DNA from 3 places in the Streptomyces sp. NPDC058646 genome. Region 1 is predicted to be linked to each of the others. Evidence: riboswitches for the same ligand, from Rfam matches in the RefSeq annotation. Region 1 holds a riboswitch; each other region holds the start of a gene.

Region 1 (3,262 bases):
GTACGCCACCACCGCCCCGTCGAGCCGCAGTTCCCCCGTACCCGGCCGCAGGCCCCCGCTCAGCAGCCGCATCAGCGTGGTCTTGCCGCTGCCGTTGCGGCCCAGCAGGACCAGCGCACGGCCCTCCCGGATGGCGAAGTCCACCCCGGACAGCACGGGCGGCCCGTCCTCGTAGGCGTAGCCCGCGCCGACCAGTTCCACCAACGGGGTCACAGATACAGCTCCTTCAGTACGAGGGTCACGGCGCTCACGCCGGCCAGGAGGGCGGCGGAGCCGGCCAGGAACCGCCAGGACAGCTTCGCCTCGGGGACGAGCACCCGCAGCGCGCCGTCGTAGCCGCGCCCGGCCAGCCCGTCCTGCAGCCGCGCCGCGCGGTCGAAGGCCCGTACGAACGAGGTCGCCGCGAGCCCGGCCAGCGAACGCCACGCCGCGGCCCGGCCGCTCTGCCCCAGGCGGGCCGCCTGGGCCCGGCGGACCTGGGCCAGGGAGTCCAGCAGCAGGAAGCCGATCCGGTACATGACCAGGGCCACGTCCACCACGGGAGCCGGCACCCCGGCCCGCACCAGCCGGGGCAGGACGTCCGAGACCGGCGTCGTGAAGGCGAACAGCAGCACCCCGAGGGACGCCGCCGAGGTGCGCAGCAGCAGTTCCGCCGCCTGCCGGGGGCCTTCCGGGGCGAACGCGAGGAACCCGGCCGGGCCGCCCACCGAGACCAGCAGCGGCAGCGCCCCCGTGAAGCAGAACCCGAGCGGGATCCGGAAGGCCCGCCACAGCTGCCGCCCCGCCACCCCGGCGGGCCCGAGGAGGACCGCCAGGGTGGCGGCGGCGACCAGGGGTCCGCCCGGCCAGGGCGGCAGGCACACGGCGGTGACCGTCAGCCCGATCCCCAGCAGGGCCTTCTCCCCGGGGTGCCGGTGACGCCAGCGGCTGCCGTGCGCCGCCACGTCGATCGGCAGCACCGCCTAGTGCTCCGCCCCGGCCGCCGGGGCCGGGGTCGCCTCCGGGGCCCCGTCGGCCGCGGACCGGCGGCCCTTGCGCACGCCGAAGTAGTACGCGAGCACGCCCGCACCGAGCGCCGCCTGGAGCGCGAACAGCGCTGACTCGACCTCGCCGGAGGGGGGTTCGTAGAGCGGGGTGAACCACGGCTCGTAGTCCGGCTTCAGCTCGGTGATGGCGGCCTCCGCCTGTGCGTCCGCGCCCGTGAACGGCTCCTCCTTGCCCTCGCCGAGCCCCAGCGCGAGCGGGAGCACGGCCAGCGCCGCCACCACGAGCAGCAGCAGGGTGTTGATCTTCGCGTTCCTGGTCATCGGGCGGTCGCCTCCTGCTTCGCCTTGGTGCCGGTCAGCCTGGCGAGGCCGAGACGCACCATGTCGGACTTGCTGGACTGCATCAGCAGCCGCACGACGAGGACGGTCAGGAGGCCCTCGCTCACCGCGAGCGGGATCTGGGTGACCGCGAAGATGCCCGCGAACTTCTCCAGCGAGCCGACGAAGCCGCTGCTCGCGTCCGGGAAGGCCAGGGCCAGCTGGAGGGAGGTCATGCAGTAGGTCACCAGGTCGGCGAAGAAGGCGCCGAAGAAGACGGTCACCATCAGCGGCACGTCGAACGTGCGCAGCAGCCGGTAGACGCCGTAGCCGGCCCAGGGCCCGACGATCGCCATCGAGAAGACGTTGGCGCCGAGGGTGGTCAGACCGCCGTGGGCCAGCAGCAGCGCCTGGAAGAGCAGGGTGATGGTGCCGAGCACCGCCATGACCGGCGGCCGGAACAGGATCGCCCCGAGGCCGGTACCGGTGGGGTGCGAGCAACTGCCCGTCACCGAAGGGATCTTCAGGGCGGACAGGACAAATGTGAATGCTCCGGACGCACCGAGCAGCAGGGTGCTCTCCGGGTGGGCCTTCACCTCGCGGGTGAGGGCGCGCACGCCGTGTACGACAAAGGGAGCGGACGCGGCGCCCCAGGCGACCGCGTGCAAAGGGGGCAGAAACCCCTCGGCAATATGCATGAGTGGGGAGACCTCTCCAGCACCTCGTGGATGGACAACGCGCCCCGGCCGGTCTCCTGGCTCACGGGTACTCATGCCCGGTCTCCGCCTTCCCGGGGCCGCGCGGTCTCCCGCCCGGGCCCAGTGGCTTCCCGCAGGAATGGAGCCGGACTTCCCGATCACAGTGGCGAGGGCCGCACCGGTTTTCCACCGGTTTCCCGAACACCAAGGCCCGCTGACCCTAGTCGTCCGCGAGGACCGGTAACAACCCGCCCCAGCCTCCGGGGGCGCCCGCCGGTCACGGACGGGCGTGGCCGGCCTGCGGACGCGCCTTCTGCTGCTCATGCTGAGGGGGTGGCTGCCGACTGCGGCTACTCCGACCTTCCTCGTGCTCTGCGGCCCCATCCGGCTCGGTGACCACAGCTCGGCGACCACAGCTCGGTGATGGCACAGGTCGCCGAACGGCTCTACGTCTGCTCGTCGATCCTCAACGAGCGTCCCGGGCACCGGTAGGCCCGCTCGGCTGCCCGGGGCGTCGCCGCCCCGGGCAGCGTCGCGTCAGCAGACGTTCGGGTGCGCGATGTCCAGCACGAACCGTTCGGGCGAGTGCAGGACGGTGGTGCTGTAGTACGGCTTCGTGTCGAAGGCGGCGCCGAAGGTCACGTACCCCTCGTAGTCGCCGGTCAGGGCGATGCCCTTGAGCTTGCTCAGGTAGATCTTCTGCAGGCGCGGACCCCGGTAGACGTTCTGTCCCGCGTCGTCGTGACCGGCGGCGGGGTTCAGCCTGATCTCCAGGAAGTGCTTCCCGGCCAGCGGGACCGGCTGGCCGGACCCGTCGTAGAACAGCTGGGAGGCGGGAGTGACGGTGACCGCGGGGACGTACCCTTCGAGGTCGACGACGAGCCGGTCGTAGGTGCAGTGCCCGCCCCAGCGGGCGTTGACGACGAGCGGGGTCTGGGTCTGCGCGGCCGTCGCGGAGGCCGTGACGGCGGCGGATGCCGGCGCTGCGAGCGCGATTCCGGCGGTGAGCAGGGCGCCCGTGGCCAGGGCCACGAGCTGCCGACGGCGCAGACGAGAACGTAGACGGTTCATGACGTCCCCCCGATTCTCCAGAGACGGGGACAGTGCTGTCACCGGTGGAGACGCCGGCCGGGCGCAGGCGGTTGCACCCCGGGGCGGGAAGATGCCCGTCCGGTTCCGGCCCGCCGCCGAAGGGCCGGATGAAGGAAATCCCCGATGCTCAACTCGCTTCGATGGCAAGCTGGTTGCCCGATCGATGGC
Region 2 (3,262 bases), on a different contig from region 1:
AGCGGCCGGCCTGCTCGGTCGGGTAGAAGTTGATGTCCACCACGCGGTCGAGGAAGGTCACCGCGGTGCGGACGGTCTCGTCCAGGCGCTCCCAGTCGATGCCGCCGTCGAGGACGAACGCGCCGAGGTTGACGGAGCCGAGGTTGCAGACGGCCGTCTCGCCGTCGTTCGTGACCTCGATGATCTCGGTGCACAGGTTCGAGGAGTGCACGACGGTGCCCGGCTCGGCGGTCTGGTTCGCCGTGCGGTTGGAGGCGTCCTTGAAGGTCATCCAGCCCTGGCCGGTCTGCGCGAGGGTGCGCATCATCCGGCCGTACAGGTCGCGGGCGGGCATGGTCTTGCGGGCCAGGCCGTCCGCCTCGGCCTTGCGGTAGGCGGCGTCGAACGCGTCGCCCCACAGGTCGACCAGCTCGGGCACGTCGGCCGGGGAGAACAGCGACCAGTCGGCGTCGGCGTTCACGCGGCGCATGAACTCGTCCGGCACCCAGTGGGCGAGGTTCAGGTTGTGCGTACGGCGCTGGTCCTCACCGGTGTTGTCGCGCAGCTCCAGGAACTCCTCGATGTCCGCGTGCCAGGTCTCCAGGTAGACGGCGGCGGCGCCCTTGCGGCGGCCGCCCTGGTTCACGGCGGCGACGGAGGCGTCGAGGGTCTTCAGGAACGGCACGATGCCGTTGGAGTGGCCGTTGGTGCCGCGGATCAGCGAACCGCGGGCGCGGATGCGGGAGTACGACAGGCCGATGCCGCCGGCGTGCTTGGAGAGGCGGGCGACCTGGTGGTAGCGGTCGTAGATCGAGTCCAGCTCGTCCAGCGGGGAGTCCAGCAGGTAGCAGGAGGACATCTGCGGGTGCCGGGTGCCGGAGTTGAAGAGGGTGGGGGAGGAGGGCAGGTAGTCGAGACGGCTCATCAGCCGGTACAGCGAGGCCACTTCCTCGACGGCCTGGACGCTGTCGTCCTCGGCGAGGCCGCAGGCCACGCGCAGCATGAAGAACTGCGGGGTCTCGATGACCTGACGGGTGATCGGGTGGCGCAGCAGGTAGCGGCTGTGCAGGGTGCGCAGGCCGAAGAAGCCGAAGCGGTCGTCGGCGCCCTCGGCGAGGGCGTGCTCGACCAGCGCGTCCAGGCGGGCCGCGTGGGCCTTCACGAACTCGGCCGTGCGGTCGGCGATGAGCCCTTCGCCGTGGCCGACGGCGACGGACGCCGAGAACGAGGTGGAGCCCTGGCTCGTGGCCTCGTCACGGACGGTCATCGTCAGCAGCCGGGCGGCGAGCCGGGAGTACGCGGGGTCCTCGGAGATCAGTCCGGCCGCGGCCTCGGTGGCGAGCCCCCGCAGCTCGGCCTCGTCGGCGGTGGAGCTGCGTCCGCGCAGTGCGGAGGCGGCGACGCGGCCGGGGTCGGTGTCGGGGAGGTCCGCCGTCAGCTCGGTGAGGGTACGCAGCAGCGTGGCCCCCGGGCCCTCGGTGTTGTCGCCAGAAATGGACTCGGCGCGCGGTGCGGAAGGCGCGATGGTCACGGCGGGAGCTCTCCCTCGCTCGGCCGGCCGTCGGCGGGGCGCGGGCGGGCGCATGCGGGCGTGGCAGGAACGCGCACACCGCATGGCGTCCACCGGCCCAACCGCGAGGCCCGGACGTGTCGGCACCCGGTTCGGTCGAGCCGGGCGCGCTGTCGGCAGGTCCTCGGACTTGCGTGTGCACCTGTCGGTGAACTTCATACCGTTGCGGGACAGTTCCGGATTCCCACCGGATTCCCCTGCGGCGACAGCAGGCATGAGCATACATGTGGGGGCGGGCGGATGAGGTAGCCCCCACATCTTGTGTCGGCGTGGCTACAGGCTGAGGCGGTAGGTGAGCAGCGTCAGGCCCGGGACCGGGGTCCAGTCACGCTCGGGAGTCCGTACGAATCCCAGCCGCTCGTAGATCCGCCGGGCGCCGGTCATGGTGGTCTGGGTGGAGAGAACCAGGTGCGTCACGCCGTCCAGCTCCTGCGCGCGGGCCACGCAGGCGCGCACGAGGGCCTCGCCCGCGCCGCGTCCGCGCGCCTCGCGGGAGACGGCCAGCATCCGGAATTCGGCCTCGCCGGGACCGGCGATGTCGGCCAGCGGGCTGCCGGGAGGGGCGAAGGTCACACCGCCGAGCACGCGCTCCTCGTCCACGGCGACGAGCACCTCCCCGTCGGCCGCCCGGGCGGCGACATCGCGCAGCACCGCCACGTAGAAGGCCTCGTCCGCCCCGAGGAGCCCGTCGCCCACGTAGGCCTGCGCGGTGATCTCGCCCAGCTGTTCGTACTCGGTGGGCAGTGCGGCCCTGATGACGATGTCCATGCGGTCGAGTGTGCCAGGACGGGTGTCGGGGCCCGGCGCTGTCGGCGGAGGCAGCACCGTGGAGGAAGGCGAGCGAGGCAGGACCGGGACGGCCGGCCGGCCCCCCAGGCCGACCGGCCGTCCCCACACCGACCGAGGACTCCTCGAGGACTGGGTGCGCTGCACGTGCCGAAGGCCCACCGCGGGATGCGGCGGGCCTTCGGCACGGGCGGTCTCAGCAGCAGCGGAAGCCCTCGCGGGGGTCCGCCTCGCGGGAGTCCGTACGGGCGCGTTCGAAGGCGCGCCGGGTCAGGACCTGCGCGGCCGGGTCGTGGGAGCGGGCGTGGGCGACGTACCGGTCGTATGCCGCCTCGCCCGAGAACTCCCGCAGGTAGAACCAGGCCTTGGCCAGGGTCCCGCGCAGGCCGCTCATGAGGACACCGGCTCCTTCACCGCGCCGCCGCCCGAGTCGAGCCCGGCCGCGGCGAGTTCCGCCCGCTCCTCGGCCGTCGGGACCAGCCCGGCCGGGGCGACGATCTTCGACTCCGTCCACGGGACCTCGGACAGCTTCACGGACTCCGGGTTGCTGATGGCCTTGAAGCAGGTCCGGGCCGCGTCCAGCAGCACGACGATGATCAGGACCGCGAACAGGACCGACAGGACGCCGTCCACCGTGGCATTGGTGACCACGGTGTGCATCTCATCCATGTTCTTCGCGGGCGGCAGCACCTTGTCGGCGTCGATGCCGGCCTGGTACTTGTCGCGCTGCGCGAAGAAGCCGACCTTCACGTCCTCCGAGAAGATCTTCTGGTAGCTCGCGGTCAGCGTGACCGCCACGTCCCACGCCAGCGGGACACCCGTCACCCAGGCCCACTTGAGCCGCCCGGACTTGACCAGCAGCGTGGTGCAGACCGCCAGGGCCACTGCCGCGAGCAGCTGGTTCGCGATGCCGAACAGCGGGAAGAG
Region 3 (3,262 bases), on a different contig from region 1:
CCGGGCGCTCCTCCAGCCCCAGGTCGTGGTCCAGCTTCGCGGCCTGGATCAGGGTCCAGATCTGCGCCCGGATCGCGGGGAGCTTCGCCGGGTCCATCGCGGAGATCTGCGCGTACTCGTCCAGGTGCTGCTCCAGGCGGGCGATGTCGCCGTACGACTCGGCCCGGGCCATGGGGGGAACGAGGTGGTCGACCAGGGTGGCGTGCACGCGCCGCTTGGCCTGGGTGCCCTCGCCCGGGTCGTTGACCAGGAACGGGTAGATGAGGGGCAGGTCACCGAGGGCGGCGTCCGGGGCGCAGGAAGCGGACAGCCCCGCGTTCTTGCCGGGCAGCCACTCCAGGTTGCCGTGCTTGCCCAGGTGGATCATCGCGTCGGCGCCGAAGCCGCCGTCCTCCGCACGCGCCTGGATCCACCGGTACGCGGCCAGGTAGTGGTGCGAGGGCGGCAGGTCCGGGTCGTGGTAGATCGCGATCGGGTTCTCGCCGAAGCCGCGCGGCGGCTGGATCAGGACCAGCAGGTTCCCGCGGCGCAGGGCCGCCAGGACGATGTCGCCCTCCGGGTTGGCCGAGTGGTCCACGAACATGGAACCGGGGGCCTCCCCCCAGTGCTCCTCGACGCTCTCGCGCAGGTCGGCCGGGAGCTCGGCGAACCAGCGCCGGTAGTCGGCGGCCGGGATACGGACCGGGTTGCGGGCCAGCTGCTCCTGCGTGAGCCACTCCTGGTCGTGGCCGCCGGCCTCGATCAGGGCGCGGATCAGCTCGTCGCCGTCACCGGAGACGAGGCCGGGGACGTCCTCGACGGGACCGAAGTCGTAGCCGCCGGAGATCAGCGTCCGCAGCAGCTCGACGGCGCTCGCCGGGGTGTCGAGACCCACGGCGTTGCCGATGCGGGAGTGCTTGGTGGGGTAGGCGGAGAGGACCAGCGCGACCTTCTTGTCGCGGCGGTCGATGTGCCGCAGCCGGGCGTGGCGTACGGCGATCCCCGCGACCCGGGCGGCCCGCTCGGGGTCGGCCACGTACGCGGGCAGGCCGTCCTCGTCGAGCTCCTTGAAGGAGAACGGGACGGTGATCAGGCGGCCGTCGAACTCGGGCACGGCCACCTGGGTGGCGGCGTCGAGGGGGGACAGCCCCTCGTCGTTCTCCTCCCAGTTGCTGCGCGAGCCCGTCAGGCACAGCGCCTGCAGGATCGGCACGCCGAGGGAGGCGAGCGCGCCCGCGTCCCAGGACTCGTCGTCCCCGCCCGCCGAGGCGGTGGCGGGGCGGGTGCCGCCGGCCGCGAGCACGGTGGTGACGACCGCGTCGACACCCTCCAGCGCGGTCAGCAGTTCCGGCTCCGGGGTGCGCAGCGAGGAGACGTAGAGGGGGAGCGCCTGCGCGCCCTTCGCCTCGACGGCCTCGCACAGGGTGTGCACGAAGGCGGTGTTGCCGCTCATCTGGTGGGCGCGGTAGTACAGCACGGCGACCCGGGGGCCCTCGGTCCGCTGCGGGGTGCGCTCCAGCGGGCCCCAGGTGGGGGAGGCGGCGGGCGGCTCGAAGCCGTGGCCCGTGAGGAGCACCGTGTCGGAGAGGAACCGGGCCAGCTGGTCCAGGTTGGCGGGGCCGCCGTGCGCGAGGTAGCCGTGGGCTTCGGCCGCGATGCCGATCGGGACCGTCGAGGCCTCCATCAGCTGGGCGTCCGGGGCCTGTTCGCCGGTCAGGACCACGACCGGGCGGGTCTGCCCGGGGGCGAGGAGCAGGTCGAGGCCGTCCTGCCAGGCGCGCAGGCCGCCGAGGAGGCGTACGACGACCAGGCCGACGCCGTCGAGGAGGCCGGGCAGGTCGTCCAGGGGAAGGCGGGAGGGGTTCGCGAACCGGTACGGCACGGGGCCGTCCGCCGTGTTCGCGGCGCGGGCGCTGAGCAGATCGGTGTCGGACGTCGACAGCAGCAGGATCATGCGGCGGCCTTCCTCGGGGTTTCCGCGCCCCGGGCAGTGAGGACAGCGGGAGTTCCTGACTCACCCCGCGGATCGCTCCGCGGGGTTCACAGTGGCGGGACCGCGCCGGAATCTCACCGGGCTTCCTCCCTTGTCGCCGTCCTCGGCGACGACGGGCCGTGTGGTCCGTCGGGAGGTCATCTTAGGTGGCCTTTTCCCAGGCCGGGTGTGCGGGTGGGCTGCGCCGGCTCGGGCGGTTCCTGGCCGTGGCGGGCCGTTGCCCGTGCTCGGTAGGTGCGGCGCCGTTGCCGGGGCTCTGCCCCGGACCCCGCGCCTCAAACGCCGGCGGGGCTGGATGTGGCGGGGGCGGCGGCGGTGGGCTGGACTTGGCTGGGCCGGGCGTTCGAGGGCTGGACGGGTGGGGGCGGCGTCGGCGGAACCCGCGCTTGGGATGCCGACGGGGCTGGATGCGGTGGGGTCGGCGCCGACCGGGCTGTTCGGCGGGCCGGGCGTTCGAGGGCTGGACGGGTGGGGGCGGCGTCGGCGGAACCCGCGCTTCGGATGCCGGCGGGGCTGGATTCGGCGGGGCCGGTGTCGGTGGGCTGGATCTGGCTGGGGCCGGAGTTCGAGGGCTGTATTCGGCGCGGCCCGGTGGCGGAGGCCGGATGGGCGGGGCCTGGCGGTGGAGGGGGATCGGGGCGGGGTGGCTGGTCGGGGTGGTGGTGGACACAGGTCGAGGGGTGGGAATCGTGGGTATGCTCGCCGCCATGCCCCAGCCGCCCTCCGCCGTAACGCGGGACGAACCCGTCATACGGGACCGTGGTGACGCCTGCCCCGGCGCGCTGCGCCTGCACGCGGCGGACGACGGGTTCCTCGCGCGGGTCCGGATCCCCGGCGGGCTGCTCACCGCCCCGCAGGCCTCCGCCCTCGGGCTCGCCGCCGAACGGTTCGGGGACGGGCACCTGGAGCTCACCTCCCGCGGCAACGTGCAGGTGCGCGGCCTGAGCGAAGGGTGCGGTGCCGGGCTGGCCCAGCTGCTGGACTCCGCCGGGCTGTTGCCCGCGCCGGGACACGAGCGGGTGCGCAACGTCGTGGCCACGCCGTTGTCGGGCCAGGGACAGCCGGGGCGGCCCGACGTGCTGCCCTGGGTCCGGGAGCTGGACCGGCTGCTCTGCGCGAACGCACGGGTCACCGCCCTGTCCGGCCGCTTCCTCTTCGCCTTCGACGACGGGCGCGGCGACGTGGCCGCGCTGGGCCCGGACGTCACCGTGCTCGGACGGCCGGACGGCCGGGCGCTCCTGCGGCTCGGCCCCGCCGACGGCGCCGTGGCCGTGGCCGGGGACGACGCCC

The links. Region 1 has a riboswitch for cobalamin ahead of ACFWUZ_RS17155 (energy-coupling factor ABC transporter permease). Riboswitches for the same ligand answer to the same signal wherever they lie in the genome.
Region 2: linked by a shared signal. The riboswitch ahead of ACFWUZ_RS15015 (ribonucleoside-diphosphate reductase subunit alpha) and the one ahead of ACFWUZ_RS17155 (energy-coupling factor ABC transporter permease) in region 1 are both predicted to bind cobalamin.
Region 3: linked by a shared signal. The riboswitch ahead of cobN (cobaltochelatase subunit CobN) and the one ahead of ACFWUZ_RS17155 (energy-coupling factor ABC transporter permease) in region 1 are both predicted to bind cobalamin.

The regions. Positions count from the first base shown of each region.
Region 1 covers NZ_JBHXRK010000012.1:160,189-163,450, forward strand. Annotated here, with positions in the region: gene ACFWUZ_RS17140 (ATP-binding cassette domain-containing protein) at 1-213, opposite strand, end outside; gene cbiQ (cobalt ECF transporter T component CbiQ) at 210-959, opposite strand; gene ACFWUZ_RS17150 (energy-coupling factor ABC transporter substrate-binding protein) at 963-1,307, opposite strand; gene ACFWUZ_RS17155 (energy-coupling factor ABC transporter permease) at 1,304-2,002, opposite strand; cobalamin riboswitch at 2,031-2,226, opposite strand; gene ACFWUZ_RS17160 (hypothetical protein) at 2,540-3,073, opposite strand.
Region 2 covers NZ_JBHXRK010000010.1:176,968-180,229, forward strand. Annotated here, with positions in the region: gene ACFWUZ_RS15015 (ribonucleoside-diphosphate reductase subunit alpha) at 1-1,510, opposite strand, end outside; cobalamin riboswitch at 1,647-1,778, opposite strand; gene ACFWUZ_RS15020 (GNAT family N-acetyltransferase) at 1,823-2,317, opposite strand; gene ACFWUZ_RS15025 (CstA-like transporter-associated (seleno)protein) at 2,532-2,729, opposite strand; gene ACFWUZ_RS15030 (carbon starvation CstA family protein) at 2,726-3,262, opposite strand, start outside.
Region 3 covers NZ_JBHXRK010000006.1:33,181-36,442, reverse strand. Annotated here, with positions in the region: gene cobN (cobaltochelatase subunit CobN) at 1-1,933, opposite strand, end outside; cobalamin riboswitch at 1,962-2,102, opposite strand; gene cobG (precorrin-3B synthase) at 2,680-3,262, shown strand, end outside.